DNA from 2 places in the Variovorax sp. M-6 genome. Region 2 is predicted to be linked to the other one. Evidence: riboswitches for the same ligand, from Rfam matches in the RefSeq annotation. Region 2 holds a riboswitch; the other holds the start of a gene.

Region 1 (15,671 bases), on a different contig from region 2:
ACACGGAAACCGGTTTCTTCGATAAAATCCGGCAGGCAGAAAAGCGGACGCACGCGTCCCACCGATGGCGCAAACTCCCATGAACGCTCAGGTGAATCGCAATGCGATTCGACCACTGCCTATTTTTTGATCAATCGCCGACTGGAGAGTCACCACGCCAAGTGGTGCACCGAGGGAGCAAACCCGCTGCCGGGCGCAGCGGGTGAATCTCTCAGGTCACAGAGACAGGGGGAGCGGCAGTCTGAACCCCGGGTCTTGCCGCTTTCACAGGAAGCGCTAACGCTCGCCGTTCATGCAATCCCAAAAGGATTCGGACATGCGCGTAGTTGTACTCGGCGCCGGCTTGCTCGGCGTGACCTCGGCCTATTACCTTCAGCAGCTCGGTCATGAAGTGACCGTGGTCGATCGGCACGCCACGCCCGCGGCCAAGGCGCGCGGCCTGGCGGCGCCTGCGGACGCGAACCCACCGGCCACGCGGCCCGGACCCGCAGCGCCCCGGGGCGCCCAACGCTGGGCCAGGATGTGCAAGGGCATGCGCCGCCGGCTCACGCGCCTGCTCGACGAGGCCATGGGCACGCCGTCGAAACGCGATCCTCTCGACCATCTCGTGCGCCTGGCCGCCTACAGCCGCAAGAGCGCTCGGGCGCTGCGCGACGAAGCCGGCATGCCGCAGGGGCCGCGGACGGCCGGCCTCCTGAACCTCTTTACCGACCCCGCGGCCTTTCATGTGCGGACGGCCAGTGCGGCCCATTGGTCGAGGCTCGGTTGCGAGGAACGTCTGCTGTCGGCCGACGAAGCCATCGGCATCGAACCGGCGCTGCAGGCGATCCGCGGCAAGCTGGCCGGGGCGACCTACGCGCTCGAGGATCCGGTGCGCGATCCGACGCAGTTCGCGGCCAGCCTGGTGTTCCTCTGCCGAGCGGCGGGGGTGCGCTTCATGACCCGGCACACGGTGGTCTCGCTCGAGGAGCGCGACGGCCGCGTCGACCACGTCGAACTGCTCGATGCCGCCGGCCAGCCCGCCACGCTGCGCGCCCAGGCCTACGTGCTGGCGCTGGGGGCCTCGAGCGTGCCGCATGCCGAAGACCTGGGCATCGATATGCCGCTGCGCTTCGTGCGCGAGTACATCGTCACCATGCCGATCCTGCAGCCGGCGAAGGCACCGCGCATCGCGCTGCGCGACCGGCAGGGCAAGCTGCGCATCACGCGCATCGAAACGGCGGCCGGCGAGCAGCTGCGGGTCCAGGCCGTCGTGCGGGCCGGGCTCGACGAGGAGGCCGAGCCCGACTCGGACCGCTTCCAGGCGATCGTGCGCCGCACCGAAATGCTGCTGCCCGGCGTCGCCGACGCCGCGCAGGCCCGCTTCGAAACCGCCATGCATGCGGTCAGCCCGAACCGGCTGCCGATGATCGGCAAGACCCGCCTGCCCAACCTGTTCCTGAATACCGCGCCCGGCACCCGAACCTGGATCCATGCCTGCGGCGCGGGCAAGTCGATCGCGCGCATCGTCAGCGGCCTGCGGCCCGAGCTCGACTTCGCCTTCAGGCGCCCCTAGCGCGTTTCTGCCGTGCGCCGCTACAATCCGCGCACTGCAGGAGAGCGGGCCCACGGGCCCCACCGAAGGCGCAAACTCCCATAAACGCTCAGGTCGGCTCACTCGATGAGCCTGTACTGCAGTTCACTGTCAAAGCCGTCTGGAGAGCCATCACGCCGCTTGAATGTGCGCGTGGTGCACCGAAGGAGCAAACCCGTTGCGGGCGCAGCGGGTGAATCTCTCAGGTACCGAGGACAGGGGGAGCGGCAACTTGGACTCTCGGTCCGGTTGCTCTCGTTGTCGACAGCATTCCGTCTCCGTTGCGTTCAAGCGCTGCAACCTTCAAGGGTTCTCGATATGCGCGTGATCGTTCTTGGCGCCGGCCTGCTCGGCGTGACTTCGGCTTACTACCTCCAGCAACTCGGCCACGAAGTGACCGTGATCGACCGCCAGGCCACGCCGGCGGCGGAAACCAGCTTCGCCAACGGCGGCCAGATCTCGGTCAGCCATGCCGAGCCCTGGGCCAATCCGGGTGCACCGCTCAAGGTGCTGCAATGGCTCGGCAAGGAAGATGCGCCCTTGCTGTTCCGCATCCGCGCCGACATGCGCCAGTGGCTCTGGGGCCTGCAGTTCCTGCGCGAATGCACGCCGGCGCGTACCCGCCACAACATCGAGCAGATCGTGCGCCTTGGCACCTACAGCCGCGACACCCTGCAGCAGCTGCGGCGCGACACCGGCCTGGACTACGACCAGCGCACCCAGGGCATCCTGCATTTCTACACGACGCAGAAGGAGTTCGACGCGGCGCTGAAGCCGGCCGAGCAGATGCGCGCGCTCGGCTGCGACCGGAGGGTGATCTCGGCCGACGAGGCGGTGAAGCTCGAGCCTGCGCTCTCCCACATCCGCCCGCAACTCGCCGGCGCCACCTACACCGCGGAGGACGAATCGGGCGACGCCAACCGCTTCGCGCGAGAGCTGGTCAAGCTGGCCGAGGCAGCCGGCGTGCGCTTCCTCATGAGCCACACCGTGACCGCGCTGCGCGAAGCCGGCGGCAGCATCGACCACGTCGAGGCGACCGACAACGAGGGCCGCTTCCAGCGCATCCGCGGCGACGCCTTCGTGCTGGCGATGGGCTCGCTGAGCCCGCTCTACGCGGCACCGCTCGGGATCCGGCTGCCGATCTACCCGGCCAAGGGCTATTCGGTCACGATGCCGGTCAAGGACGCCTCGAAGGCGCACCAGGTCTCGTTGACCGACGACGAGTTCAAGCTGGTGTTCTCGCGCTACACCTCGGCCACCGGCGACCGGCTGCGCATCGCCGGCACGGCCGAGCTCAACGGCTACGACCGCGACCTGAACCGGGTGCGCTGCGAGGCCATCGTGCGGCGCGTGGAGCAGTTGTTCCCGGGCGCCGGCAACGCGGCCGAGGCCCAGTTCTGGACCGGGCTGCGCCCGGCGACACCAAGCAACGTGCCGCTGATCGGGGCGACGAAGCTGCCGAACCTGTTCCTCAACACGGGCCACGGCACCCTCGGCTGGACCCACGCCTGCGGCTCGGGCAAGTCGATCGCGCGCATCGTGAGCGGACTCGCGCCCGAGGTCGACTTCGCCTTCACCGGGCGGCGCGCCGGCCTTCAGTCATCGTTGGTGAAGACCGTCAGCACGCCGGTGTAGCCGTACAGGTGGTTGCGGGCGATCTCGCCGGCGGCGAAGAAGCCGACCAGCGGGACATCGCCCAGCGCATGCCGCACGATCTGCAGCTCGGCGCCGGGGGCGCCGAAATGCGGTCCGCCGCGGCCCGAGCAGCTCACGTAGATGGCGCCCGCGATGCGGCGTGCCGGATGCGGCGCGGCCTCAGCCTCGCCGGCCGCGACCGCGCGGGCGGTTGCCAGCGTCTGCTCCTGCGGCTCGAGCTCCTCGCGGATCTCGGCGCAGACGCGCATCAGGTCGGCGCGCGCCGCCTGCGCGTTGCGGCGGCAGAAGCTCATGCGCATGCCGGCTTCGGCGACATCGGCAATCGCCACGCCGCGACGCGTCGGATCGAGCCCGATGATGTGGCGCACCCGCACGTCGGAGCCCAGGTCGCCGGTGCGCCGGATGCCGTCGCTGCCGGCCTCGGCCAGGCCGACCAGGGTGGCGCGCACGGCATCGATCGCCTGCTCGGGCGCCTCGAGCGACACCCGCAGATCGGCCAGCAGCACATCGAGGGCGGGCTCGCCGTCGAGCTCCAGCAGCAGGTTGCCGTCGGCCTTGGTGATCTCGCGTTCGCGCGAAACCGGCTGGCAGCCCTGGGTCACGCGGGAGACCAGCCGCACGCCCTCGCCGAACACCACGCCCGAGAGGCCGCCCGAGAACACGCCGCCGACCGCCCCGTGGCCGCGGATGTTGCCGTTGCCGCCGATCGCGAACTGCAGCGAGCCGACGCGGCCGGACGAGAGGCCGCCGAACAGGTAGCCGGTGTCGGTGCGCTCCGCCATCTCGGCGATCAGCTCGCTCAGTTCGGGCGTGCGCGGGTCGGCGTGCACCAGCGCGGTGTGGGCCGCGAAGCCACTCGTTTCCGAGCTGGCGAGCGGCGCCACGCCCGAGAACACGCGGTATTGGTCGCTCGGCAGCTCGCACAGCATCACGCTGAGGGCCGGTTCGTCGAAATACTCTGCGTTGTTGGCCGCCACGCCGACCCCCACGGTGCCGGTCCAGTCGGTGATTTCGGGCAGTTCGGCGCCCAGGTGATCGAGGATCTCCTGCGCGTCTTCCCCGTAGTGGTCGGTGATGTAGAGCAGGCCCAGGGTCGGGGAGCGCGCATAGTCGGGCAGCGCCATCTGCGCTCGCAATTGGGCCAGCACCAGGCCGGCGGCCATGCGCCATTGCGGGTGGGTGGCATGCCCGGAAGGAAATAGCTTCATGGGCTCGGCTTTCTTGTGTCTCTCAAAGGCGGGGAATCGGCGTCAGCGCGCACGCTTGCGCGCCGGCGCCGGGCGTTTGGCAGCCGCAGCGCCGCCGCGGGTCGCCGACGGCGCCTTCTTTCGAGCGGCCGCCGGCTTGGCGGCGCTCTTGGCCGGTGTCGAGCGCGCGCCCGAACCGACCGCGTCGGCCAGCGGCTGCGCCATGGCCGGCACCTTGAGCTGCGAGGCGTCCTGCAGGGCCGAGCTGGCGATCTGCTGGAACTGCTGCGTGAGGGCACCCCACCATTGCAGTGGATCGACGACGCCTGCCCCATCCGTCGCGGCTGCGGCGGCGGCCTTGGCACGCGCGGGTGCCGAGGCCTCTTCTTCGACTTCCGGCGCCGCCTCGGGTGCCGGTTCGGGTGCGGCGGCCGGAGCCTCGGCCCGGAACGCGGGTGCCGGCGCCGGCGCTGCCTGCCGCGTGAAGGCGCTGGCGAGGTCTTCCATGCGCACGTTCATGCCGCGCAAGGTCGAGAGCGTCATCTTCTGCACCTCGAGCGCCTGGATCGTCGCCTTGAGCGCATGGCCATTCTGCTCGAGCCAGTACTGGACGGTCTTGAGCTCCTGGATGCGCTTGTCGACCTCCTCGACGCTCAGCGTCGGCGCCACCCAGTTCGACAGGCTCGGCAGCCCGGGCACGGCGCTGGGCGATGTGCTCCCGCCAGCCAGGTTCTTCAGGAAGTCGAATCCCGGAACGAACTGACTGAAGGCGAAAGGCTTGCTGGCGTCGCTCATGAGGGTGCTCCGGAAGTGTGGTTCTTGTCCGGGCAGCTTACTCCAAGCGTTCGCATTTTTGGGCTTGCCGGTGGCATCCGGGGCTCGCCATTGCGGCCCGGCTTGTGGACAATGACGACCAGACACAGAAAGTCACATGTCCATCTTCCATCTCGCCTTCCACGTGCGCGACCTCGACGAAGCCAGGCGCTTCTATGGCGACGTGCTCGGCTGCGCCGAAGGCCGCAGCACCGACACCTGGGTCGACTTCGACTTCTTCGGCCACCAGATCTCGCTGCACCTCGGCGAGCCCTTCGCCACCTCGCGCACCGGCCGCGTGGGGGACGTGATGGTGCCGATGCCGCACTTCGGCATCGTGCTCGAACTGCCCGCCTGGCGCGAACTCGCTGCACGCCTGGAGGCGGCCGGGGTCGACTTCGTGCTGAAGCCGCAAGTGCGTTTCGAGGGCCAGCCCGGCGAGCAATGGACGATGTTCTTCTGCGACCCCTTCGGCAATCCGATCGAGGCCAAGGGCTTCAGGTCGCTCGACACCGTCTACGACGCATGAGCTTGTCGGCAGCGCCACCCCAGCCCTCGACGCGCCTCCTGCGCTTCGGCGCGGCGGTGGCCGCGCTGCTGCTCGCCGGCGGCACGGCGCACGCGGTGCAGGACTGCGAGCTCAATGGCCAGGCGGTGAATCCGGCCCATGGCGGCAGCACCGCGGGCAAGACCGGCCTGATGCGCTGCAAGGACCGCGACAGCGGCCAGCTGGTGCGCGAGCAGCAGATCCAGAGCGGCACCTTCATGGGGCTGGTGCGCTTCTACGAGGACGGCAAGCTCACGAAGGAGCACAGCGTGAACGCGCGCGGCAACATGGAAGGCCGGGCCCGCGAGTTCTCGCCCACCGGCCAGGTGCTGCGCGATGCGACCTACGAGGACGGCCGCGAGATGGGCCTGGTGCGCACCTTCTATCCGACCGGGTCGCTGCGCCGCGTGACCTTCTTCGCCGATGTCGCGGGCGAGCGCGCTTCGGTCGAGTTCACCGAGCGCGGCCAACTCTCGGCCCTGCGCTGCGGCGACAAGCCGGTGCTGGCGCCGGTGGCCGACGACGCGAGGCTGTGCGGCTTCGGCGGCGGCGCGTCGAAGGTCGAATTGTTCGACGCCAAGGGAACGCTGCGGTCGCGGCTGTCCTATGTGGCCGGCAAGCGGGTGCGCAGCGAGGAGCTCTACGACAACGGCAAGCCCGCCGCGCAGGACGAGGTGGTGGGTAACCAGCGCACCGAAAGGCGCTTCTCCTCCGAAGGAATCAAGCGCCGCGAAGTGATCTCGCTGATCGGCGAGCGCGGCGTGGTCAAGCAGCGCGACCAGGAGTTCTCCGAGAAGGGCACGCTGGTGCGCGAGCAGCGCTGGAACACCGCCGGGGAGCCGCTGAGCGACGCAAGCTACTACCAGAACGGCCAGCCGCGCAGCAAGTCCGTCTACGGTGTGGGCCGCAATGCGCGCCAGATCGAAATCACCGAATTCCACGACAACGGCCAGGTCGCGGCCGTCGGCCGCTATCTGGCCGGCGATCGCTTGAGCCAGACCCCGATCGGCCCCCACCAGCGCTTCAGCGACGCCGGCATCCTCATCGCCGAATCGGTCTACGACGACAAGGGCCGCATCACGCGCGAACGCGCCTGGGATGCCAACGGCAAGCTGGAGCGCGATGACGAGGTGTTCGAGGACGGCTCGCGCAAGACCTTCGCAAAGCCGTAGCCCGAAGCCGGGTCAGGCTTGCGCCCCCTGGGGGCTGCGGCCCACACGCAGCGGGGGGAACGTGAGGGCCAGCTCAGGCCGGGGCCGGGCCGCCCCAAGGCGGCCTGCGGCCCCCTCGGGGGGCAGCGACCCACACGCAGTGGGGGAGCGTGGGGGCCCGTCAATCCAGCTTGATGCCGGCGGCCTTGATGATCGGGCCCCAGCGCTGCGATTCGGCGCGCGACAGGGCCGCGAACTGCTGCGGCGTGCCGGGCATCGCCTCCATGCCGAAGTCGTTGAAGCGCTTCTGCACCGCCGGCGCGGTGAATGCCCGATTGAGGTCGCCGTTGAGCCTGGCGACGATCGCCGGCGGGATGCCGGCCGGCCCCACGACGCCCTGGAAGGCGAACACCTCGGAATTCGCGACGCCCACTTCCGCCAGCGTCGGCACTTCGGGCAACAGCTTCGAGCGGCTGCCGGAGCCAATGGCCAGCACCCGCACCTTCTTGCTCTGCATGATGGACAGGCCCGAGGCCAGGTCCAGGAACATGGCCGGCACCTGGCCTCCCATCACGTCGGCCATCGCCGGCGCCGCACCGCGGTACGGGATGTGGGTGATGAAGGTGCCGGTGCGGACCTTGAACATCTCCATCGCCAGATGATGCGGCGAGCCGTTGCCCGGCGAGGCGTAGTTGACCTTGCCCGGATTGGCCTTGACATAGGCCAGGAAGGCCTTGAAGTCCTGCGCCGGGAAGTCCGGGTGCACCACCAGCGCCAGCGGGAACTTGCCGATCGCGCCGATGTAGCTGAAGTCCTTTTCAGGATTGAACGGCAGCTTGCTGAACAGGTGCTCGTTGAAGGCCAGCAGCGCGTTGTCGGCCGACATGATGGTGTAGCCGTCGGGCTTGGCCTTGGCGACCAGCTCGGCGCCGATGTTGGTCGAGGCGCCGGGGCGGTTGTCGATCACGATCTGCTGGCCCAGCGTCTGCCGCATGGCCTCGGCCAGGGTGCGCGCGATCACGTCGGTGCCACCGCCGGCCGGGTACGGCACCACCCACTTGATCAGCTGGTCGGGATAGGCGCCCTGGGCGCGGGCCCACGGAGCGGCGGCTGCGGCCGCGGTGGCGGCGAGGGTGGTGAGCAGGGTTCTGCGATCCATCGAATAGGTCTCCTGGTTTCGTGTGTTCTGAAATGTAAGGGGTCCGACCGGCGCCGGGCCGCCCCAAGGCGGTCGGCGCCCTCTCGGGGGGCAGCGAGTCCACGCAGTGACGAGCGTGGGGGTCGTCAAACCGACAGCGACGGCACCGGCAAGCCGTCCAGCGCCTGCGCGAGCGCGGCCCGGCAGCGCGCTTCGTCGCCGACCTGCTCGAACAGCAGCAGCGCGAGCCGGGCGAGGAACAACGATTCTCGCTCGGCGCCGGCTTCGCTGATGGCACGGGCGCACTCGGCGTAGACACGGTCGCGGGCTTCGGGGGGCAGGGCTGTCATGCGGACTCCTTGGTGGGCAGCGCGGCGGCGCGCGCCAGGGCCCGCAGCAGCGCACCCGCGGGCGGACGGCGCCAGCGCGCGGCCACATGGCCGTCGGGGCGCAACAGATAGACGGCGCCCTGCAGCGCGCCGAGCGCCGCGAACACCTCGGGATCGGCCTCGCCCGGCGACAGTTCGCACAGCGCGACCGGCAGCGGCCCGGCCTGTGCCCGCGCCACTTCGGAAGCCAGCGAGGCGTCTCGCTCCTGCATGTTCAGCACCAGCACGGTGAAGGCCGGACCGAGGCGGTCCGTCAGATGCAGGCCCGCGGCCAGCGCCTGCTCGGGCATGACTTCGCCCGCCAGCGGACCGGCGCCCAGCGCCTCGCCTTCGCTCGACAGCATCGAGTCCTCGTAGCCCACGGCCTGCGTCTGGCGCGGGTTGATCAGGTTCGCGATGCCGCGGTGCGCACCCGAGAGCGACAACGCCGCCTCGCGCAGCAGGTCGAAGCCGCGCGAGGGCGGCGACATGAATTCGGTGCTGCGCATCGCGTTCTCGGCATTGATGTGGAAGGCCGCGATGCGCTCCTGCGAGTAGCTGTCGAGCAGCGATGCCTGCGAGACGCCGCGAGCCACCAGCGCCAGCTTCCAGGCCAGGTTGTCGGCATCGTCGAAGCCGGAATTGAGGCCGCGCACGCCGAAGATCGGCATCGCGTGCGCGGCATTGCCGGCGAACAGCACGCGGCCGTGGCGGTAGCTCTCGAGCGTCATCGCGCCGGCACGGTAGACCGAGGTCCACACCGTGTGCCAGGGCAGGTGGCCTTCGCCGATGGCATCGAGATGGCGTTGCACGAAGTCCCGCACCGCCGCGGGCTGCAGCGCTTCCTCGGTGCTCTGGCCCGCGCGCAGCTGGTAGTCGATGCGCCAGATGTCGTCGGGCTGGCGGTGCATCAGCACGGTCGAGCCGGGGTTCCAGGGCGGATCGAACCAGGCGCGGCGTTCGGTCGGATGCGTGCTGTGCAGCTCGATGTCGATGATCACGTACCGGCCTTCGTAGCCGGTGCCGACCAGCTCGAGGCCGAGCGACTTGCGCACCAGGCTCTGGCCGCCGTCGCAGGCGGCCAGCCACTGGCCGCGCAGCGAGTAGTCGCCGAGCGCGTTGCGGGCCGCGAGCACCAGGCCGTCCGCATCTTCCACGAAGCCGGTGAGCTCGGTGCCCCAGCGGATGTCGATCAGGCCGGGCGTGGACGCGTTGCGGCGGCCGATCTCGTCCAGCAGGTACTGCTCGATGTAGTACTGCTCGAGGTTGATCATCGGCGGCAGCTTCTGCCTCTCGTCGTGCGGCATCTCGAAGCGGAACACCTCGTCGGTCTTGTAGAAGCTGCGCCCGCCCGTCCAGGGCAGGCCCTTGGCCAGGAAGGCCGGCAGCGCGCCCAGGCGCTCGATGATCTCGAGGCTGCGGCGCGAGATGCAGGCCGCGCGGCTGCCGACGCAGACCGTGTCGTCGGCCTCCAGGATCACGCTGCGCACGCCGTGGTTCGCGAGCCCGAGCGCGAGCGACATGCCGACCGGCCCACCACCCGCGATCACGACCGGATGGCGGCCGGGCTCGGCGCCCTGCTCCAGCGCCGGCATCCGGGGCTCGAAGCGCGTGTAGTGGAAGGCGCCGACCGAGGGCGGCAACTCGGCGGCGACCGGCGGCAGCGGACCGCCGGCGGCGTCGCCGGCACGCGCAGCGGGGGGATTCACGGCGGCAGTGTTCATGAACGGGATTGTCCCGATGCACCTGCATCGTCGATGTCGTAACTTCGTACGAAGTGCTAACCCTTGAATTGCAATGAAACGCTGGCCCGTCCGTGCCGCCGGCCAGGCCCTGGCGGCGCCCGTCGTCGGCGCCGTGCTCGCGGGCATCGGCACGCCGCACCTGGCCGCCAGCTACCTGACGGCGATGCAGCGCGTGCTGCCCGTGACCTTCTGCACCGTGTTCGCGGCGAGCGCCAACGGCCGCATCGAAACCGTCTCGGCCGCCAGCACCTATGGCCACACGGCCGAACGCACCGCCGAACGCTATGTCGCCGAGCGCTTCGACCGGCTGGACCCCCACATGGCCTGGCTGGCTGGTCGCAAGCTGCCCAAGCGCCCGCAGCTCTGGCTCGGCCACCACCGGGCCGAAGAGGTGGAAGACCCGGCCTACCGGGCCGCGTGCTACGGCGATGTCGGCATCCGGGAACGCAGTTCGGTGCTGCTGCTGCTGCCGACCGGCCAGCGGGCGGCCGTGAGCTTCTACCGCAGCCTCGCCCAGCCCGATTTCGGCGCTGCGGATTTCGCGCTGCTCGAAACCCACGCCGCACTGCTCGCCGACGCGACCGCCGCCCATGGCCGCAGCGCGGTCGCTGTCCGGGAGGCCGCGGAACCGGCGCTGGCATCACGCCTGCTGGGCCTGAGCCTGCGCGAGCGCGAGGTGGTCGGCCACCTGCTGGCCGGCAAGACCGCCAAGGAGACGGCGCGCGAGATCGGCATCGAGCTCACGACGGTGCGCACGCACCAGTACCGGGCGTTCCGGCGGCTGGGCATACGGAGCCTGAAGGAGCTGCTGCGCGGCGCGCGCGCATGAGAGCCCCCACGCTCCCCCACTTCGTGTGGGTCGCTGCCCCCCGAGGGGGCCGCAGGCCGCCTTGGGGCGGCCCGGCGCCGGCCTGAGAGCCCCCACGCTCCCCCACTGCGTGTGGGTCGCTGCCCCCCGAGGGGGCCGCAGGCCGCCTTGGGGCGGCCCGGCGCCGGCCTGAGAGCCCCCACGCTCCCCCACTGCGTGTGGGTCGCTGCCCCCCGAGGGGGCCGCAGGGCCGCCTTGGGGCGGCCCGGCGCCGGCCTGAGCCGGCTACCTCGTCGCCGCCGGGGCCACCACTTCCTGGTCGATCGCGCCGAAGACCGACTGTCCGTCGCGGCCCTTCATCTCGATCCGGATGGTGTCGCCGTACTTCATGAACTCGGTGCTGGGCTGGCCGTCCTGGATGGTCTCGATGCAGCGCTTCTCGGCGATGCAGCTGTAGCCCTTGGGCCAGTCCATGCCGCCCTTCCTCTCGACGCCCTTGTTGCTCACCGTGCCGCTGCCGACGATGCTGCCGGCGCGCACGTTGCGGGTCTTGGCGATGTGTGCAATCAACTGCCCGAAGTGGAAGGTCATTTCCTCGCCCGCATCGCACATGCCGACCTTGCGGCCGTTCCAAGTGCTCTGCAGCGCCAGGTGCACGCGGCCGCCCTGCCAGGCGTCGCCCAACTCGTCCGGGGTGACCGCGACCGGGCTGAATGCGGTCGCGGGCTTGCTCTGGAAGAAGCCGAAGCCCTTGGCCAGCTCGGCCGGGATCAGGTTGCGCAGGCTGACGTCGTTGGCCAACATCAGCAAACGGATGCCGTCGAGCGCCTGCGCCGGCGTGGCGCCCATCCTGACGTCGCCGGTGACCACCGCGATCTCGGCCTCGAAGTCGATGCCGAAGGCCTCGCTGGCGACCACCACCGGATCGCAGGGGCCGATGAAATCGTCGCTGCCGCCCTGGTACATCAGCGGGTCGGTGTAGAAGCTCTCGGGCACTTCGGCATTGCGCGCCTTGCGGACCAGTTCGACGTGATTGAGATAGGCCGAGCCGTCGGCCCACTGGTAGGCCCGAGGCAGCGGCGCCATGCATTGCGCCGGATCGAAGGGAAAGGCGTGCCGGGCCCGCCCGCCGTTGAGCGCATCGTAGAGATCCTGCAGCTGCGGGCTCATGAAGCCCCAGTCGTCGAGCACCTGCTGCATGCGGCTGGCGATGCCGGTGGCGTAGTGGGCGCTGGCGAGGTCGCGCGAAACGACGACGATCTGGCCGTCGCGCGAACCGTCTTTGAGAGTGGCGAGTTTCATGGGTGGCGGCGGATGCCGGCTCGGCATCGCTACTAAACTGGTTGGACGGGCGGCAGTGTACCGAGGTGAACCCTCTACGCCGGCGTCCGTTCCATCCTCGATGCCGCCCGCAGCCCTCCCCGACAGCCCCGACGCTCCGCGCCCGCCCTGGCGCGGGCTCGCGCTGCTGACCGCGGCCGTGGTGCTGGCCCACCTGGCGCTGCTGGGGCTGGCACCGCCGGCCGGCGCCCCGCGCCCCTCCCCGCTGGCCAACACTTTCATCACGCGCAGCATCGTCGTCGCGCCGCCGCCAGCTCCGGCGCCGGCCGCTGCTGCGGCGCCGGTGGTCAAGGCGGCTCCCGCGCCGCCCCGCCCCGTGCGGCCGCGGCCTGCACCCCGGCCCCGCCCCGCGATCGAGCCGGCGCCGGCACCGGCCGCCGCCGCCGCTTCGGTGCCGCCCGAGGCGCCGCCGAACGACCTCATCGCCCAGGCCGAGATCGACGCCGGCAACGCGCAGGCGCCCGAAGGGAACGCCGGTGGGGCCGCATCCGGTGCGTCCGGTGCATCCGGCGCAGGCGGCGGCGAGACGGCCGGCAATATCACCGGCCCGGTGGCGCTGCAGATTTCGGGCTCGGTTCGGCTGGCTTTCGCGGCCACCGCCCAGCAGGGCGCGCAGCCCCTGCAGGGCGTGTTCGGCGAGCTCGTCTGGCTGCAGGACGGCAGCCACTACGACGCGTCGCTGTCGTGGACCTTCCTCTTCAAGACCCTACGCAGCCAGCACAGCGCCGGAAACATCGGACCGACCGGGATCGAACCCCTGCGCTTCTCCGACAAGCGCAAGACCGAAGTCACCTCCCATTTCGAACGCGACAAGGGGCTGGTCGTGTTCAGCAGCAACGCACCGAGCGTGATGCTCCTGGCCGGCGCGCAGGACCGGCTCAGCGTGGTGCTGCAGCTCGGCGCCCTGCTGGCCGGCGATCCGGCGCGCTACCCGAGCGGCGCCGTGATCGCGGTGCAAACGGTGGGGCCGCGGGACGCCGAGATCTGGACCTTCAATGTCGAAGGCGAGGAGGAGCTCACCGTGCCGGCCGGCGATTTCAAGGCACGCAAGCTCACGCGCAATCCGCGCAAGCCCTTCGACGACAGGATCGAGCTGTGGCTGGCCCCCTCGCTGGGCTGGCTGCCGGTACGGATCAAGCAAACCCAGACCAACGGCGACTTCATCGACCTGCAGATGCGCAGCCAGGTGCCATTGCGCGCGTCCAATCCTTGAAAAAACACGCGGAAACAGGCGCCAGCCTACAAAACGTCGATGGATATTGAAACTGGCGCGTTGATTGCTATCTAACCATCATGAATGCCATCGACATCCTGACAGGACCCGACATGCAGATGCTCTACGACTCCGACTCCTTTGTGGTCGTGCACGTGCAGCCGACCGAAGGCGAGGCGCCCGCCGCACCCCACCTGCCGGTGCTGGCGCGCCACGGCTTCGAGATCGTCGACAAGCGCTCGGGCAAGGAGGTCTACCTCGACGGCTCCTGGGCGGAACTGTTCCAACAGCAGATCGCCGCCTGGCAACTCAACACCCCGACCCAGGAAGAGGTCGAGGACACGCTCGAAGGCTACGCCGAGTTGGCACACACTCCGGTTCTGGTCCACTGAGCGGGCACCCGGAGACGAAGGCACGCAGTCAACGATGCCCAGGCGTGTCAGTCCGCCTGGCCGGCGAGCCCAAGCAAGGCCTGCAGGATCGCCAGCCGGCTCTGTCCCAGCACCATGCCCTGCCAGGCAGGCAGTTCGCAATAGAAGGCATCTCGAATGGTTTTCCGGACGATTGCGGCCAGTGCCTGCGGCGCTTCGGGATGCCTGCGCAGCCACGCCTCGCCGCGCAAGGCGTCGACCATTTCTTCGAACGGCACGGTGCCGAACTCGAGCGCCATGAGCGTGCGCCGGGCATCGGGACAGGCGGCATAGATGGTCGAGGCCAGGTGGCCGGTGATGTCTGCCGAGCTGGACGTGCCGGCAAACGGCACTGCGATATCGGCACCCCACCAGCGCCTGGCACGCGCGACCTCCTCGGCGTCGCGCCGGCCGGCGAAGATCTTTTCGCCGTGGCCCCAGGGTCCGAGCCCCGTATGGACGTCGATCCACCCGATCTCCGCAAAAGCGGCCGCCTGCGTTCGCAACACCTGCTCCAGGGTGCGCAGCGACGCACTGCGCGCGGCGCCGCCGAAGAACAGGCCGTCGGGGTGCGTGTACTGCCCCTTGGAGACGGCGTCGCGATAGCGCAAGGCGCCGTGTCGGGCAATGTGGTCGGCCACGGCGCGGCGATTGGCTTCGTCCGGGGGCCACGCGGCCGGCAGCAGCAGCGGATGCAGTTCCGCATAGCCGGGATTGGCCGGCAGCGGGCCGCCGAAATCCTGGGCGTTCCGGTTCAGGTCGATGTTGTCCTCGTTGGTCCGGCTGATCCAGGAGAAGCCGTACGGATTCACTGCGTGGATCAGCAGCAGCGCGACCCCGGAGCGGGCCGCGCGCGCCAGCAGTTCGGCATCGGCCATCAAGGCCAACTGGCACGCCGAGCCGCAGAAGCCCTCGACGCCGTGGGTGGCGGAACTCACGATCAACACCGCCTTGGCACCCTCGGCGCCGATCAGGGCGACGTCGGTGGCCAGCGCTTCGCCCTCGGCGCCCCGGACCTCCAGCCCGAAGGATCGAAGTTCGGCTCGGCAGGCTTTCGCCGCGGTCAGGAAGCGCTCGCGCGCCTGCGCGTAGCTGGCGGAAAAGCTGCGCTCCACGGACGCGGCCAAGGCGGTCTGCGCACTCACCTACTTCGCCTCGAGCTTGATCGACTTCGCGATGGCGCGCAGCCGGCCCGCCTCGGCGGCGTAGCCGCGCGAAGCCTCGGCCAGGGTCGTGGCCGGCGCCATCATGAGGCCCTGCGCTTCGAGCTGGCTGCGCACCGCCGGATCGGCCAGCACGGTGTTGAGCGCCGCATGCAGCCGCTGCACCACCTCCTCGGGCGTGTCCTTCCGGACGAAATAGCCATGCCAGAGGTCGAAGCTGAAATCCTTGAGGCCCTTGCTGTCGTTCACACTGGGGTAGTTCTTGAGCATCGGCACCTCGGTCTTGCCTGACGGCGCCAGCGTTCCGATGATCTTCAAACGGCCCGATTCGGTCATGCCGATGAGTTGCTGCTGGATCGGCGCCAGCATGAAGTCGATGGTTCCCGCGCCCAGGTCCTGCATCAGCGGCGCGCCGCCCTTGTAGGGCACGTGCGTCATCGTGACGCCCAGCCGCTCGCCCAGATGTTCGCCGAGCATGTGATAGAGCGAGCCGTAGCCCACGCTGCCGAAGGTCAGCGGCCGGGTCGGGGAGGCGCTGCGGGCCAGCGCGATGAACTC
Region 2 (15,671 bases):
CGGCTTCCGCCACATGACCAACAGCAAGCGCGACGTGAAGGCCCCCGAGGACCTCAAGGGCCTGAAGATGCGCACCATGGAGAACCCGGTGCATATCGCGGCCTACAAGGGCTTCGGCATCATCACCACGCCGATGGCCTTCCCGGAAGTCTTCACCGCGCTCCAGCAGGGCACGGTCGACGGCCAGGAGAACCCGCTGCCGGTGATCATCTCGGCCAAGTTCGACCAGGTGCAGAAGCACCTCACGCTGACCGGCCACGTCTACTCGCCCTGCATCTTCCTGATGAACAAGGCCTCCTTCGACAAGCTCAGCGCCGCCGACAAGCAGGCCTTCCTGGATGCCGCCAAGGAAGGCATCAAGGCCAACCGGGCCCGCGTCGACGAAGACGATGCCAAGGGCGTGGCCGACCTGCGCGCCAAGGGCATGACCGTCATCGACAACGTCGACAAGGCCAAGTTCGTCGCCGCGCTGGCGCCGGTCAACGCCGACTTCGAGAAGCAGTTCGGCAAGGCCAACCTGGACAAGATCCGCGACGTCAAGTAACCGGCCGCCGCGATACTCATCGCGGCAGCGCGCGCCCGCACAGCCTGCGCTGGCGGGCGTTTTTTTGTCCGAACCCCTGATGCGCCAATGAAATCCGCCTTCCTCGCACTCGACCGCTGGACCACCGGCCTGGCGATGGCGATCGCCTGCTTCATGCTGGTGGTCGCCTCTGCCCTCGGCGTGTTCCAGATCGTCACCCGCTTCGTGCTCGAACAACCGGCCGAATGGTCCGAGATCCTGATCCGCATCAGCCTGATCTGGATGGTCTTCCTGGGCATCCCGACCGCCTTCCGCCAGGGCGCCATGGTCAGCGTCGACGTGCTCTACCGATGGAGTCCGCCGAAGGTCCGCCGCGTGCTCGACTGGGTGGTGTGCCTGGCCGCGCTGACCCTGATCGCGGTCATCATCTGGTGGGGCTGGGACTACGCGCAGCGCGGCAGCGTGCAGTCGATGGCCGGCCTCGAATCGGTCTCGATGTTCTGGGCCTACCTGGCGCTGCCGGTGGGCGGGCTGTTCTGCGTGATCGGCATCATCGCCAACCTGATCGACCCGAAGCGCAACGAACTGGAAACCGCTCAATGACCCCCGTGATGATCACGACCATGGTGGTGTGCTTCGCACTCACCATCTCCGTCGCCGTTTCCATCGGCCTGGCCTCGGTGCTCGGCATCCAGGTCTCCAACGCGAACATGCTGATCTCCGTCAAGGAGATGTTCAACGCGATCAACAAGTTTCCGCTCGCCGCCATTCCCTTCTTCATCCTGGCCGGCAACCTGATGGAGACCGGCGGCATCTCGCGCCGCCTGGTCGACTTCGCCAAGAGCCTGGTGGGTGGCGTCCAGGGCGGCCTGCCGATGACCTGCGTGCTGACCTGCATGATCTTCGCGGCGGTGTCGGGCTCTTCGGTGGCGACCACCTTCGCGATCGGCGCGATCCTGATCCCGGCGCTGATCAAGCATGGCTACCCGGTCGGCTACGCCGCCGCGCTGCAGGCCACCAGCGCCGAACTCGGCGTGATCATTCCGCCCTCGATTCCGATGATCCTCTACGGCGTCAGCGCCGAAGTGTCGATCGGCGAGCTGTTCATCGCCGGCTTCGGACCGGGCATCCTGATCAGCCTGGCGCTGATGGCCTTCGTCTACGTCTACTGCAAGTTCAAGGGGCTGGGCAAGAACGACGGCGACGGCCGGCTCGGCGTCGCCACCGCCACCTGGCGTGCCGGCTGGGCGCTGCTGATGCCGGTGATCATCCTCGGCGGCATCTACGGCGGTATCTTCACGCCCACCGAGGCGTCGGCGGTGGCCGTGCTGTACGCGCTGATCGTCGGCACGCTGATCTACCGCGAGATCAAGCCGGCCGAACTCTATGCGGTGCTGCGCAAGTCGGTGGTGTCGTCGTCGGTGATCATGTTCATCATCGCCAACGCCGGGCTGTTCGCCTTCCTGATCACGCGTGCCGGCGTGCCCGACGCCATCGGCCGCTGGCTCCAGGAGGTGCTGCAGTCGCCGGCGATGTTCCTGCTCGGCGTCAATGGCGCCCTGTTCGTGATCGGCATGTTCATCGAGACCAGCGCGGCGATCATCGTGCTGGCGCCGATCCTGGCGCCGGTGGCCATGCACTTCGGCATCGACCCGGTGCACTTCGGCCTGGTGATGGTGGTGAACCTGGCGCTCGGCATGATCACGCCGCCCTTCGGCGTCAACCTGTTCGCGGCCTGCACGGTGGCGCGCATCTCGCTCGACCGCATCGTGCCCTACCTGATTCCGTTCGTGCTGGTCATCCTGGCCTGCCTGATGGTGGTCACCTACGTGCCCGGCGTCTCGCTCGGATTGCGCGACCTGGTCTACGCGAAGTAGCACCCTGTTGATGCGGACGGTTTCACGAAGCCGTCACGCCAGGGGTCCATGCTGCGGCGCTCGCCCACCGAACGCCGCAGCATCCCATGTTCCTCATCAAGACCGACAAGGCGCGCCATGAACTCAGCCCCGGCTGCCGCAGCCTGGGCCAGCGCGAGCGCGCCCTGCTGCTGATGGCCGATGGCCAGCGCTCGGTGACCGACTTCGGCCAGTTGTTCGGCGGCCGGGACGAAGCCGGGCGTGTCGCGCTGCACCTGGTGCGCGAAGGCTACCTGCTGGACCGCGGGCCCCTGGCGCAGGACCGCGTGCCTGTGCCTGAGCAGGAACAGCCCGCCGATCCAGCGCCGGGCGCGGCCGATGCCTTCGACGGCAAGCGCTCGCTCGCCACCACGCGCATGTTTCTTTTCGATCTGTGCGAACGCATGTTCGTACGCCGCGATCCCCTGCTGGCCGACCGGTTCCGCGAGATGCTGCGGGAGGCGCGCGATCGCGGCGCGATGCTGGCCGTGGCGAGCGGGATGCTCGACGAAATCGAAAAGGCAGCGGGCACCGAACGCGCCGAGTCGATCCGCGAGCGCATCGACCGGCTGCTGCCGGCCGCGGCCGTGCACTGAAAAACGCCGGCCGGGCGGTCGCCGATTCCCTTACACTCGCCCGGTCAGGAGAGCGTCCCGCCACGATGGGGCCGCCGAAGGCGCAGGTCCCTCGAAACACGGGCCCGAACGCTCAGGCAAAAGGACTGACGAAGCGCCCGTTCCCGGGCGTTTCCTTGCTGGAGAGAGGCGGTTCGTCGCGCAGTCGCGCCGGTCCGTCCACCGAAGGAGCAAACCCCGATCGTGGGGCGAATCTCTCAGGTAAAGCGGACAGCAGGGGTGGCCCATGGCTTCTTGCCATGGAACTAGACTGCCCCTTTGGAGAAACGCCCTTGGCCGCCGCATCCGACGATCTTCAGAAGACCCCGCTCCATGGCCTGCACCTGGCGCTGGGCGCCCGCATGGTGCCCTTTGCCGGCTACGAAATGCCGGTGCAGTACCCCGCCGGGCTGATGGCCGAGCACCGCCACACGCGCGAGGCTGCCGGCCTGTTCGACATCTCCCACATGGGACAGCTGCGCCTGGCCGGCCCCGATGCCGCCGCCGCCTTCGAGAGCCTGATGCCGGTCGACGTGATCGGCCTGGCGCCCGGCAAGCAGCGCTACGGGCTGCTGCTGAACGACGAAGGCGGCATCCTCGACGACCTGATGTTCTTCAACGAAGGCCAGGATTCGCTGTTCGTGATCGTCAACGGCGCCTGCAAGCAGGCCGACATCGCCCACATCACGGCCCGGATCGGCCAACGCTGCCAGGTGCTGCCGATGCCCGACCACGCGCTGCTCGCGCTCCAGGGACCGCAGGCCGCGGCCGCATTGGCGCGCCTGTCGCCGGGCATCGAGCGCTTCGTCTTCATGACCGGCGGCACGGTGCAGATCGGCGGCATCGCGGCCTTCGTGACGCGCAGCGGCTACACCGGCGAGGACGGCTTCGAGATCTCGGTCGCCGCCCGCGACGCCGAGCCACTGGCCCGCCTGCTGCTGGCCCAGCCCGAGGTGAAGCCGATCGGCCTGGGCGCGCGCAACTCGCTGCGGCTGGAGGCCGGCCTGTGCCTCTACGGCAGCGACATCGACCCAGGCACCACGCCGGTCGAGGCCTCCCTCGGCTGGGCGATCCAGAAGGTGCGGCGCAGCGGCGGCGCGCGCGAAGGCGGCTTCCCCGGCGCGGCCAGGGTGCTGGCGCAGCTCACGGCCGCCAACGGCGCGGCCGGCCACCTCGACCACGAGACGCTCAAGCGCAAGCGGGTCGGACTGGTCGCGCTGGAACGCATCCCGGTGCGCGACGGCTCCGTGCTCGAATCCTTCGAGGGTCTGCCGATCGGCCAGGTCACCAGCGGGCTGCTGGGCCCGACCGTCGACCGGCCGGTCGCGATGGGCTATGTGGCGCTCGCCTACGCCGAGCCCGGAACGCGGATCCAGGCCATCGTGCGCGGCAAGCCGGTGCCGATGGAAGTGAGCACCCTGCCCTTCGTTCCCGCGCGCTATCACCGGGGCTGAGGCCTCCCCGATTTTTCGATTTCTTCAAGCCAGCCATTTTTCAAGGAGTTTTTCATGAGCCTCAAGTACACCAAGGACCACGAGTGGGTGCGGCAGGAAGCCGACACGGCGCTGGTCACGGTCGGCATCACGGTGCATGCGCAGGACGCTCTCGGCGACGTGGTCTTCGTCGACCTGCCTGAAGTCGGCAAGAGCTTCGCTCAGGGCGACGTGGCCGGCGTGGTCGAGTCGGTCAAGGCCGCGGCCGACGTGTTCATGCCGATTTCGGGCGAGATCACCGAGGTCAACGAAGCGCTGCGCGCCGATCCCTCGCTCGCCAACAGCGCACCGATGGATGCCGGCTGGTTCTTCAAGGTGCGCCTGAGCGACCCGGCGCAGCTCGAGCCGCTGCTCGACGAGACCGCCTACGCGAAATTCTCCGCCGACAACTGAACCCTACGCCCCGACCGGACCCTCCCATGCCGACGCCCGTGCTGCCCACTTCCCCCTCGCTCAGCGAACTCCAGAACGCCGAGGAATTCATCGCGCGCCACATCGGCATCGAAGCCGAGGACGAGGTCCGCATGCTCGCCGCCGTCGGCTCGGCCACGCGCGCCGAACTGATCGACGGCATCGTGCCGCCGGCCATCCGCCGGCGCCGGCCGATGCGGCTGGCGCCGCCGATCACCGAGGCCGATGCGCTGGCCGAGCTGAAGGCGATCGCCGCGAAGAACAAGGTGGCCAGGAACTTCATCGGCCAGGGCTACTACGGCACCCACACGCCCGGCGTGATCCTGCGCAACGTGCTGGAGAACCCGGCCTGGTACACCGCCTACACGCCCTACCAGGCCGAGATCTCGCAGGGCCGCATGGAGGCGCTGGTCAATTTCCAGACCATGGTCTGCGACCTCACGGGCATGGCGATCGCCAATGCCTCGATGCTCGACGAGGCCACCGCGGCGGCCGAGGCCATGACATTGGCCCGGCGCAGCGTCAAGAGCAAGAGCAACGTGTTCCTGGTCTCGGGCGACTGCCATCCGCAGACCATCGAGGTGATCCGCACGCGCGCAGCGCCGCTGGGGATCGAGGTCAAGGTCAGCACCGCCTCCGAGACGCTGCCGCACCTGATGGCCAGCGGCGGCTTCTTCGGCGCGCTCGCGCAATACCCCGCCACCACGGGCCAGGTGCACGACCTGCGCCCGCTGGCCGGCCACGCGCACCAATGCGAGGCCGCCTTCTGCGTCGCGGCCGACCTGCTGGCGCTGACGCTGCTGGCGCCGCCGGGCGAATGGGATGCGGACATCGTCTGCGGCACCACCCAGCGCTTCGGCATGCCGATGTGCAACGGCGGTCCGCATGCGGCCTACCTGGCCTGCCGCGACGAGTTCAAGCGCTCCCTGCCCGGCCGTCTGGTGGGCGTCAGCGTCGACGCGCACGGCCAGCCGGCCTACCGCCTGGCGCTGCAGACGCGCGAGCAGCACATCCGGCGCGAGAAGGCCACCTCGAACATCTGCACCGCGCAGGTGTTGCCCGCGGTGGTCGCGAGCATGTACGCCGTCTACCATGGGCCCCAAGGGCTGCGCCGCATCGCGCAGCGCGTCGCGCTGTTGACCGCGGTGCTGGCGCAGGGCCTCGAGCAACTGGGCCGCGAGCTGGTCAACAGCACCGCCTTCGACTCGCTCACGATCCGCACCGGCGACGACACGCAGGCGATCGACGAACGCGCACAGGCGGCCGGCATCAACCTGCGCCACCGCCTGCAGCACCACCTGGGCGTCTCGCTCGACGAGACCACCACGCGGGCCGACGTCGAGATGTTGTGGGGCCTGTTTGCGCCTTCCGGCACCCGGGGCCCTGACTTCGACGCCATCGCCGCCACGGCGCGGGCCCGCATTCCCGAAGATCTGCGCCGCACCAGCGACTTCCTGACGCACCCGGTGTTCAACACCCACAAGAGCGAAACCGCGATGCTGCGCTACATCCGCAGCCTGAGCGACAAGGACCTCGCGCTCGACCGCAGCATGATCCCGCTCGGCAGCTGCACCATGAAGCTCAACGCGACCAGCGAGATGATCCCGATCACCTGGCCCGAGTTCGCCGACATCCATCCGTTCGCGCCGCCCGAGCAATTGCTGGGCTATGCGCAACTCGACGCCCAGCTGCGCGCCTGGCTCTGCGAAGCGACCGGGTACGCGGGCATCAGCCTGCAGCCCAACGCCGGCTCGCAGGGCGAATACGCGGGGCTGCTTGCGATCAAGGCCTTCCACGAGGCCAAGGGCGAAGGGCACCGCGACGTCTGCCTGATCCCTTCGTCCGCGCACGGCACCAATCCGGCCAGTGCCCAGATGGTGGGCATGCAGGTGGTGGTGACGGCCTGCGACGCCGACGGCAACGTCGACATCGACGATCTGAAGCGCGCCTGCGAGAAGCACGGCGACAAGCTGGCCGCGGTGATGATCACCTACCCCAGCACCCACGGCGTGTTCGAGACCCGCGTGAAGGAGCTCTGCGAGATCGTCCATGCGCACGGCGGCCGGGTCTACGTCGACGGCGCCAACATGAACGCGCTGGTCGGCGTGGCCGCACCGGGCGAGTTCGGCGGCGACGTCAGCCACCTGAACCTGCACAAGACCTTCTGCATCCCGCACGGCGGCGGCGGCCCCGGCGTCGGGCCGGTGTGCGTGGTGGAAGACCTGGTGCCCTACCTGCCCGGCCACGTCACCGGCGGGCTGGCGTCGAACGGCGCCGTCGGCGCGGTTTCCGCCGCGCCCCTGGGCAACGCGGCGGTGCTGCCGATCAGCTGGATGTACTGCCGCATGATGGGCGCCAAGGGCCTGCAGGCGGCGACCGAGACCGCGATCCTCAGCGCCAACTACATCAGCGCGCGGCTCAAGGACCACTACCCGACGCTGTACGCGAGCCCCAACGGCCACGTGGCGCACGAGTGCATCCTCGACCTGCGCCCGCTCAAGGAGGCCAGCGGCGTGAGCGCCGAGGACGTCGCCAAGCGGCTGATCGACTACGGCTTCCATGCGCCGACGCTGAGCTTCCCGGTGCCCGGCACGCTGATGGTGGAGCCGACCGAGAGCGAGCCGCTGGCCGAGCTGGACCGCTTCATCGACGCCATGATCGCGATCCGCGGCGAGATCCGCCGCATCGAGGAAGGCATCTGGCCCAGAGACGACAACCCGCTGCGCAACGCGCCCCACACCGCCGCCAGCCTGCTCGGCAGCGAATGGACGCGGCCCTACTCGCGGGAGCTCGGCGCCTTCCCGCTGGACAGCCTCCGGCAGGCCAAGTACTGGCCGCCGATCGGCCGGGTCGACAACGTGTACGGCGACCGCAACCTGTTCTGCAGCTGCGTGCCGCTGGAGGCGTACGCCAAGGCCTGAGGGCTTGGAAGCATTTTTTTACAATTGACGGTCCATCCGGCTGTCGATTTCGCGTTCGCTGCTTCGACGTCCCTTCAGAGCCCCGGAACTGCCTGGTCGATCCCGACCGGCGCCGGCCTCGAAACCGAAGGAGCAACGACATGCGATACATGGTGATCGTCAAGGCCAGCAAGGACTCGGAAGCCGGCGTGATGCCGAGCGAACAGCTGCTGACCGACATGGGCAACTACAACGAGGCGCTGGTCAAGGCCGGCGTGCTGCTCGCGATGGAAGGCCTCCATCCGAGCAGCAAGGGCGCCCGCATGCGCTTCGCCGGCAAGGAGCGCACCGTGGTCGACGGCCCCTTCAGCGAGACCAAGGAGCTGATTGCCGGCTTCTGGCTCTGGCAGGTGCGCTCGAAGGAGGAAGCGCTCGAATGGCTGCGCCGCGCGCCCTTCGATGATGGGACCGAGCTCGAGCTGCGCCAGGTGTTCGAGTTGGACGACTTCGGCGCCGAGCTCACGCCCGAGCTGCGTGCACAGGAAGAGCGGCTGCTCGCCGAAGTCGCCGCCAAGGCCTGAGGGGACACCCGCATGCAAGCCATTCTTCCGACCGCGCCCGCCTCGGGCGCCACCCTCTGGACCGGCCGCATCCTGAGCGGCCTGGTCGTCGTGTTCCTGCTGTTCGACGGCGCCATCAAGGTGGCCGAGATGGACGTGGTCAAGCAGACCCTGGCCGAACTCGGCTATCCGGCGGACATCGCCTTCGGCCTCGGCGTGCTGACGCTCGCGATCGGCGCGCTCTACGCCATCCCGCGCACCTCGCTGCTCGGTGCGATCCTGCTGACTGGCCTGCTCGGCGGCGCCATGGCGACCCACCTGCGCGTCGGCAGTCCGGTCTTCAGCCACCTGCTGTTCGGGCTCTACATCGGCCTGATGGCCTGGGGCGGCCTCTTCCTGCGCGACGAACGGCTGCGCGCGATGCTCCCGCTGCGGCGCTGAGCGCGCAACGCTATCCTTGCGGGATGAGATTCGTGATCCTCCGCAAGGCCGACCGGCGCACCGAGACCGGCCTCGACGACGGCGAGGCGCTGCCGATCGCCCCCGCGCTCCCCCACGCCGCGCTGCAGGCCAGTTCGCACGGCGTCCGCCTGCACTTCTCGGCGGACGGCCCGCGCGTGGTGCCGGGGCCGTTCGAGCACACCGAAGACCTGGTGGCCGCCTTCGGTTTCCTGGAGGCCGACTCGCTGCAGGCAGCCACCGATCAGCTCGGCCGCTGGGTGCCGGGGCCCGAAACCGGGCCCGTGCTCGAGATCCGCGAGTCTGGCTGCCCCGGCGGCCTGCCCGGGATCCTTTCGTCGGCCGCGCAGGGAGAACCGGGTCCGCGATTCATGGTGATGCTGCTGTCCGACGCGCAGCTGGAAGCCGACGCGCCCACCGCCCCCGAACGGCTCGATGCGATGGCCCGGCGCAATGACCAGAGCGTCGCAGCCGGCGTGCTGCTGGCGGGCGACGGCCTGAAGTCGACCGCCAAGGGCGCCCGCCTGAAGTTCGGCGGCGGCAAGCCGCGCGTGGTCGACGGCCCTTTCGCCGAAGCGAAGGAGCTGATCGCGGGCTTCTGGCTGATCCGTGCCCGGTCGATGGACGAAGCGATCGAATGGGCGAGTCGCTACCCCTACGCGCCGGCGCACCCCGTGGTCGAGATCCGCCCCGTGCGCGAGCCAGCGCGATAGGCGCTTCCGGATGAACGTCGCCGAGACGCATCGCGCGGTCAACGCGGTCTGGCGCATCGAGTCGGCGCGGATCATCGGCGCGCTGGCCCGGATGGTGCGCGATGTCGGCGTGGCCGAGGAACTGGCGCAGGACGCGCTGGTCGCGGCCCTCGAGCAATGGCCGCGCGAGGGCATCCCGGAGAATCCGGGCGCCTGGCTCACCGCCACGGCCAAGCGCCGCGCGATCGACCTGCTGCGCAAGCGCACGCTGCATGCGAACAAGGAAGGAGAAATCGGCCGCGAACTCGATGCCCGGCATGCGATCGCCGCCGCCGACTTCGCCGAAGCGGTGGACGCCGCGCTCGACGACGAGGTGGGCGACGACCTGCTGCGCCTGGTGTTCACCGCCTGCCACCCGGTGCTCTCGCCCGAGGCCCGGGTCGCCCTGACGCTGCGCCTGCTGGGCGGCCTGACCACCGACGAGATCGCACGCTCCTTCCTGGTGCCGGAAGCGACGATCGCTCAGCGCATCGTGCGCGCCAAGCGGACGCTGGCCGCCGCGCGGGTGCCCTTCGAGGCGCCGCGCGCGCACGAGCTGGCCGCCCGCCTCGCGTCCGTGCTCGAGGTCATCTACCTGGTGTTCAACGAGGGCTATTCGGCCACCGCCGGCGAAGACTGGATGCGTCCGGCGCTGTGCGATGAAGCGCTGCGGCTCGGGCGCATCCTGGCCGAGCTGGTCGCCGAGGAGCCGGAGGTCCACGGCCTGGTCGCGCTGATGGAGATCCAGGCCTCGCGCGCGGCCGCACGCATCGACGCCAACGGAGAGCCGGTGCTGCTGCTCGAGCAGAACCGCGCGCGCTGGGACCAGTTGCTGATCCGGCGCGGCCTCGCCGCACTGGAGCGAGCCGAGAAGCTGGGCGGCACCCTCGGTCCCTATGCCCTGCAGGCCGCCATCGCGGCCTGTCACGCACGCGCGCGCAGCGCGGCGCAGACCGACTGGACGCGCATCGCCGCGCTCTACGAGGCACTGGCCCAGCTCGCGCCCTCGCCGATCGTCGAACTGAACCGGGCCGTGGCGCTGTCGATGGCCTTCGGCCCGGCGGTGGGCCTCGAACTCGTCGATGCACTGCGCTCGGAGCCGCAGCTGCAGGGCTACCACCTGCTGCCGAGCGTGCGCGGCGACCTGCTCGCCAAGCTGGGCCGAAAGGGCGAGGCCCGCGAGGAGTTCAAGCGGGCCGCGGAACTCACGCGCAACGCACGCGAGCGCAAGCTGCTGCTGATGCGGGCGCTGGCCTGTTCCAGCGGCCCCGCGAGCGCCGGCTGACCGGCCAGCCGGCTATTTCTTCGCCACCGCGCCGGTCGCGAGCTGGACCCGCAGCTCCTTCAGCCTGGACTTCAGCCGGCGCTCGTTGACCGGTCCCATGCGCACCAGCATCTTCTGTCCGGCGGAGAGCGCCTCCAGTTTCGGGTCGACGAACTCGTAGCTGATCCAGGGATGCTGCGAGGCCATCTCGCCCTTCACTTCGGTGAGCTTCACCTGCACCGGTCCGGCGGGTTCGGGCGCCTGCAGCAGATGGTCGATCACGGCCACCAGCCGGTCGTTGAAATACTTGCCCGGGTAGCCCAGCTCCTCGTAGGCCTGCTGGAACAGCGGATAGAACCTGGCATAGAGCGCCACCGCCCGGGCCGTGTCCACCGACTCGGCGAACAGCACGAACGGCGTGTAGCGGCTGGCATTGTCCGCGCCGATGGTCTTCAGCTCGCCGGCGCCCTGCACCTCGAAGGACTTGGGCGCCCGTTGCGCCGGCCACATGCGCGCAGGCGCCTGCGCCCGCGGCAGGTTGTCGACGGTGGCGACGAAGCGGCGCACGAAGCCACCGGTCTCGAGGAAGGCGCCGACCGACTTCTTCCCGAGCAGCTCGTTGAGCGCCGCGGTGACGCGGCCGTCGGCGTCGTTGAGCGCGGGCAGCGCGGCCTCGGGCTCGGCCAGCGCGTCGACCGGATTCTGCGGGCCGACCGCCACCGGAGGGGGCGTGTCGGCCGGCGCGGCCGCTGGCGGTGGCGCGCTGGCGACGGGTGGTGCCGGCGGCGCCTCCTTCTGCAGCGACCAGCGCCACCAGCCGAAGGCGGCCGCGAGGATCACGGCAACGACAATCACCAGGGTCCACACCGAAGACTCGCGTGCTGGCCTGAATTCTGCTGGGTCCCGTTCGGGCATGGTGGAATCCTCTCTTTCAAATGCGGGCAATGCGTGGAGTCCATTGGAAACCACGCCGGTGCTTCCTGCCGTAACGCCCTGTGAGCGTCAAGGAATCCGAATGAACATCGACTTCTCCACCCTGACCGAGTACCAGCGCTACAAGCTCATGGCGAGCCTGATCGTGCCACGGCCGATCGCGCTGGTCACCACGCTCGGCGAGGACGGCATCGTCAATGCCGCGCCCTTCAGCATGTTCAACATGCTCGGCGAGGAACCGCCGATCGTGATGATCAGCGTCAACCGGCTGCAGGACGGCGTGCTCAAGGACACTGCGGCCAACATCGCACGCACCGGCGAGTTCGTGATCCACCTGGCCGACGAGGACATCGCCGAGCGGATGCACCGCTGCGGCGAGCGCCACCCGCCGCACGTGAGCGAGCTCGACGTGGTCGGCTTCACCACGCTGCCCAGCGAAGCGGTCAAGCCGCCGCGCATCGCCGAGGCCCCGGTCGCCTTCGAATGCACGCTCTGGGAGACGCTCGAAACCGAAAGCCGGCAGATCTTCATCGGCCAGGTGCGCTGGATGCACGCGCGCGACGAACTGATCGACACCGAGACCTGGCGCGTGCGCCTGCAGCACTACTTTCCGGTCGGCCGCTTCGGCGCGAGCTTCTACGTGAAGACGCGCGAGCGCTATGCCCTGGCGGCCCAGGACGAGGTGCGGAGCACGCAGATCGACGAGATGTAGCGCGGCTCAGGCCAGCTGGACGACGTGCGCCTGCTGCGCGTCGACACGTCCGCCATGCAGATCGGCGATGACCTGCTGCGCGGCTTCGAAGCCCTGGCTTTGCGCCAGCGCCATCCAGCGATTGCCCGGGCGGCTGAGTTCGGCGATGAAGCGGGCCTGCGCCTCGTTGAAGCGCCGGTTCACTTCCTGCGGCCCCCAGTCGGCATTGCGCTTGCGAATCTGCACCGGCGCGAAGTAGAGCAAGGGCTTGGGTCCCGGCAGCGGCGTTTCGGCGAGGAAGGCGGTCTTCTGCGCCGAGCCGGCGTAGCAGTCGTAGACCAGCGCCGCGCCGAAATGGCGATGGATGGTCGCGCGCAGCTCGTCGTCACCCGAGAAGTCGACGTACAGCGTCGGCACGTCGGCAGGCAGCACGCTCGCGCCGGCGTAGGGCAGCACCTGGTCGTAGCAGCGCAGGTTCTCGACGAAGCCACGGTTGCGCTCCGAGGTCAGCGCAATCAGGCTCAGGCCCTTGCGCTGGCCGAGGCAGAAGGCGGTGCCGTAGGCCGTCTTGCTCGAGGCACTGGAGACGACCACCTGGCTGGCACCGAAGAAGGCGTTGTCCTCCAGGAAGTCCGCCAGCATGAACGAGGTGATGAAGAGCGGACGCACCAGCATCTGGTAGTTCTCGAGGGCCTGCGCATAGCCGGCGTCGCGGCTGCAGCGCATGTACTGGTTGTAGGCCGAGACCAGTTCGCTGCGGTGCGGCACCCCGTCATAGAAGCCGCGCTCGGTCACGCGCACCGGCGTCATGCGCAGGTGGCTGGCGATCGGGAAGTAGCCGTAGAAGCGTTCGCCGACCTCGACGCCTTCGACGGTCGACGCAACCACATCGGCGAAGCCCCAGGCCGGCATGTGGCCCCAGTCCTCGTCGCCGGTCGGAAAGAAGGACCAGTACTTCATCATCGCGTCGCCGAAGGCCGCGTAAGTGATGTTGTTGGTGGTCAGGGCAAAGCGGTCGATGCGCATCAGCACCTCGCCGTCGGCCAGCGCGCCAGCGTCTTGCGCGCTGCGAAGGCGCGTGGTGCCCAGCGCGTCCTTGCGAGTCTCGAGACGGGTTAAAGTGAAAGCGTCGCTCATGTCTTGTCCCAGGTGATTCGGGGGTCGACCCCCTTGCCAAAAAATGTACCGCCGCCCATCCACCAGCGGGTTCGGAAAAACGACGGAGACCACTCCGGCTCGCTCCAAGCCGCTGAAACGCCCGACGCAGGCCCGCGCCAAGTTCACCGTGCAGGCCATCTACGACGCGTTTGTTCGGATTTGGAATGCCGAGGGCTGGGACGGCGTGACGACCCGCGCCGTGGCGCTCGAAACCGGCATCGCCGTCGGCACGCTGTATGACTACTTCCCGGACAAGGAAGCGCTGTTGTCGGGCTACGTGCGCCATTGCATCGAGGCCTTGCTGCGGCGGCTCGACACCGACGCCGTCGCGCCGCCGGCCGCGGAACTGCCCGCACGCGAGCGTCTGGGGCGGCTGGTGCGCATCACCTGCGACAGCGGACTCGAAGGACTGCCGGCCTTCGACCGCGGCATGCTGCTGCTGGTGCACCGCGTGGCCGAGCCCAAGCACCATCAACGCGTGTACGACGAACTGGCAATCCGGTGGCACCAGGCCTTCGCCGCCTGCACCGACCTGCCCCGGCCAGCGCGACCCGCGACGATCCAGGCCTTGCTGACCGCAGCCTGGGGCGGGCGGCGCTATCGCCTTCTCTTGCGGCCCGATCCGGCGGACGACGCCGGCTGGGTCGCCGAGATGGAGTCGCTCGTGCTGCACCGCGTCGCGCTGTCGGAGCCCGCGCACGGTTGACGAGTTCGTCGACGTGCGGGTGGTCGGTGCGGGCCTGTCCGGGCTCAGTGGGCGTGCCAGAGCGCCGCGAAGAAATGGCAGACACTGCCGGCCAGCACGAACAGGTGCCAGACGAAATGCGCGAAGCGCACCTTGGAGTCGAACAGGAAGACGACGGCGCCGGCCGTGTAGGCAAGGCCTCCGACGACCAGCCACATGAGGCCGGTGGCCGACATGCGTTCGTACAGCGGCACGGCCGCGATGACGGCCATCCAGCCCATCGCCACATACAAGCCGGTCGACCACAGCGGATGCCGCAGGCGATTGAACAGCTTGGCAGCAACGCCCAGCGCGGCGGCACACCAGACGGCGCCGAACAAGGCCCAGCCCGACGGGCCGCGCAAAATCCCGAGCAGGAACGGCATGTAGCTGCCGGCGATGAACAGATAGATCGCCGCGTGGTCCACCCGGTTGAGCCAGAGCTTCGCGCGCCCGACCGGCAGCGCGTGGTACAGGGTGGAGATCAGGTACATGAGGATCATCGTCCCCGCAAACAGGCTGGCGCCGACCACCGCTGCCGCGCTGCCTTGCCGCGAGGCGCTGTAGACCAGGATCGGCAGCGAGGCGATGGCAAGCATCAGCCCGAGGCCATGGCTCAGCGCGTTCATTAGTTCCTCTATGGGCGTCTGGTCGCGATCGGCTAGCGCTCGGGCGGGTCGTCTGCGGGAAAGCGAGGCGGATGCGTGGGTCATTCGGGTCCCTTCGATGGGTCCGATGTCGACCTGACGGACCCCGTGCTGATTTCAAGGCATGGAGCGCCGAATATGCCTGCAAGAAAAGCTCGGGCTTGGGCGAAGTCGCCGAGATTTCGGTGGGACGTTTCCGATTTCCGACAGACGCCGGAAGCAAAAGAAAGGCCAAAAAAAAAAGAGGCCGAAGCCTCTTTTTTCTGGGTGCGCATGGACTTCGCTGAAAAATCCAGGTCACCCCAATTGGAGCGGGAGAAGAGTCTCGAACTCTCGACCTCAACCTTGGCAAGGTTGCGCTCTACCAACTGAGCTACTCCCGCGAAGCCTTCGATTATAGAGCATTTTTTTCGACTTCTTCGCCGGCCGGCAAATGAATGAGTCCGGTGCGCAGATCGAACTCGAACACCTCGCCATAGCGCCCCCATTCGATCGCGGTCCGCAGCACCCGCTCGGCGGTCGCCCGGTCCAGGCTCTCCTCGAGCAGATCGAGGAACGGTTCCTGCGGCAACTCGCCCGCCGGCGCCTGCTCCAGGCTATGGCGGATGTGCGCCGCGAGCGGCACGTGCGCCAGCAGTTGCTGGCCCAGCAGCTGCTGGCGCAGCGTG

What was found. Region 2 has a riboswitch for glycine ahead of gcvT (glycine cleavage system aminomethyltransferase GcvT). Riboswitches for the same ligand answer to the same signal wherever they lie in the genome.
Region 1: another riboswitch for glycine. It lies ahead of AB4Z46_RS02910 (D-amino acid dehydrogenase); the one in region 2 lies ahead of gcvT (glycine cleavage system aminomethyltransferase GcvT).

What each region holds. Positions count from the first base shown of each region.
Region 1 covers NZ_JBFREQ010000002.1:83,808-99,478, reverse strand. Annotated here, with positions in the region: glycine riboswitch at 132-238, shown strand; gene AB4Z46_RS02915 (FAD-dependent oxidoreductase) at 317-1,555, shown strand; glycine riboswitch at 1,583-1,684, shown strand; glycine riboswitch at 1,685-1,802, shown strand; gene AB4Z46_RS02910 (D-amino acid dehydrogenase) at 1,892-3,208, shown strand; gene AB4Z46_RS02905 (FIST signal transduction protein) at 3,169-4,437, opposite strand; gene AB4Z46_RS02900 (PhaM family polyhydroxyalkanoate granule multifunctional regulatory protein) at 4,480-5,211, opposite strand; gene AB4Z46_RS02895 (VOC family protein) at 5,348-5,758, shown strand; gene AB4Z46_RS02890 (hypothetical protein) at 5,755-6,948, shown strand; gene AB4Z46_RS02885 (Bug family tripartite tricarboxylate transporter substrate binding protein) at 7,109-8,086, opposite strand; gene AB4Z46_RS02880 (hypothetical protein) at 8,212-8,415, opposite strand; gene AB4Z46_RS02875 (FAD-dependent monooxygenase) at 8,412-10,157, opposite strand; gene AB4Z46_RS02870 (LuxR C-terminal-related transcriptional regulator) at 10,231-11,007, shown strand; gene AB4Z46_RS02865 (fumarylacetoacetate hydrolase family protein) at 11,272-12,288, opposite strand; gene AB4Z46_RS02860 (DUF3108 domain-containing protein) at 12,389-13,540, shown strand; gene AB4Z46_RS02855 (BTH_I0359 family protein) at 13,654-13,932, shown strand; gene AB4Z46_RS02850 (M14 family metallopeptidase) at 13,980-15,095, opposite strand; gene AB4Z46_RS02845 (Bug family tripartite tricarboxylate transporter substrate binding protein) at 15,096-15,671, opposite strand, start outside.
Region 2 covers NZ_JBFREQ010000003.1:269,152-284,822, forward strand. Annotated here, with positions in the region: gene AB4Z46_RS05595 (TRAP transporter substrate-binding protein) at 1-544, shown strand, start outside; gene AB4Z46_RS05600 (TRAP transporter small permease) at 632-1,126, shown strand; gene AB4Z46_RS05605 (TRAP transporter large permease) at 1,123-2,400, shown strand; gene AB4Z46_RS05610 (hypothetical protein) at 2,487-3,014, shown strand; glycine riboswitch at 3,058-3,144, shown strand; glycine riboswitch at 3,163-3,277, shown strand; gene gcvT (glycine cleavage system aminomethyltransferase GcvT) at 3,293-4,486, shown strand; gene gcvH (glycine cleavage system protein GcvH) at 4,541-4,918, shown strand; gene gcvP (aminomethyl-transferring glycine dehydrogenase) at 4,945-7,857, shown strand; gene AB4Z46_RS05630 (YciI family protein) at 7,998-8,417, shown strand; gene AB4Z46_RS05635 (DoxX family protein) at 8,430-8,837, shown strand; gene AB4Z46_RS05640 (YciI family protein) at 8,870-9,568, shown strand; gene AB4Z46_RS05645 (RNA polymerase sigma factor) at 9,579-10,871, shown strand; gene AB4Z46_RS05650 (DUF3014 domain-containing protein) at 10,884-11,765, opposite strand; gene AB4Z46_RS05655 (flavin reductase family protein) at 11,866-12,495, shown strand; gene AB4Z46_RS05660 (DUF2855 family protein) at 12,502-13,611, opposite strand; gene AB4Z46_RS05665 (TetR/AcrR family transcriptional regulator) at 13,655-14,338, shown strand; gene trhA (PAQR family membrane homeostasis protein TrhA) at 14,383-14,985, opposite strand; tRNA gene AB4Z46_RS05675 (tRNA-Gly) at 15,311-15,386, opposite strand; gene AB4Z46_RS05680 (ABC transporter ATP-binding protein) at 15,398-15,671, opposite strand, start outside.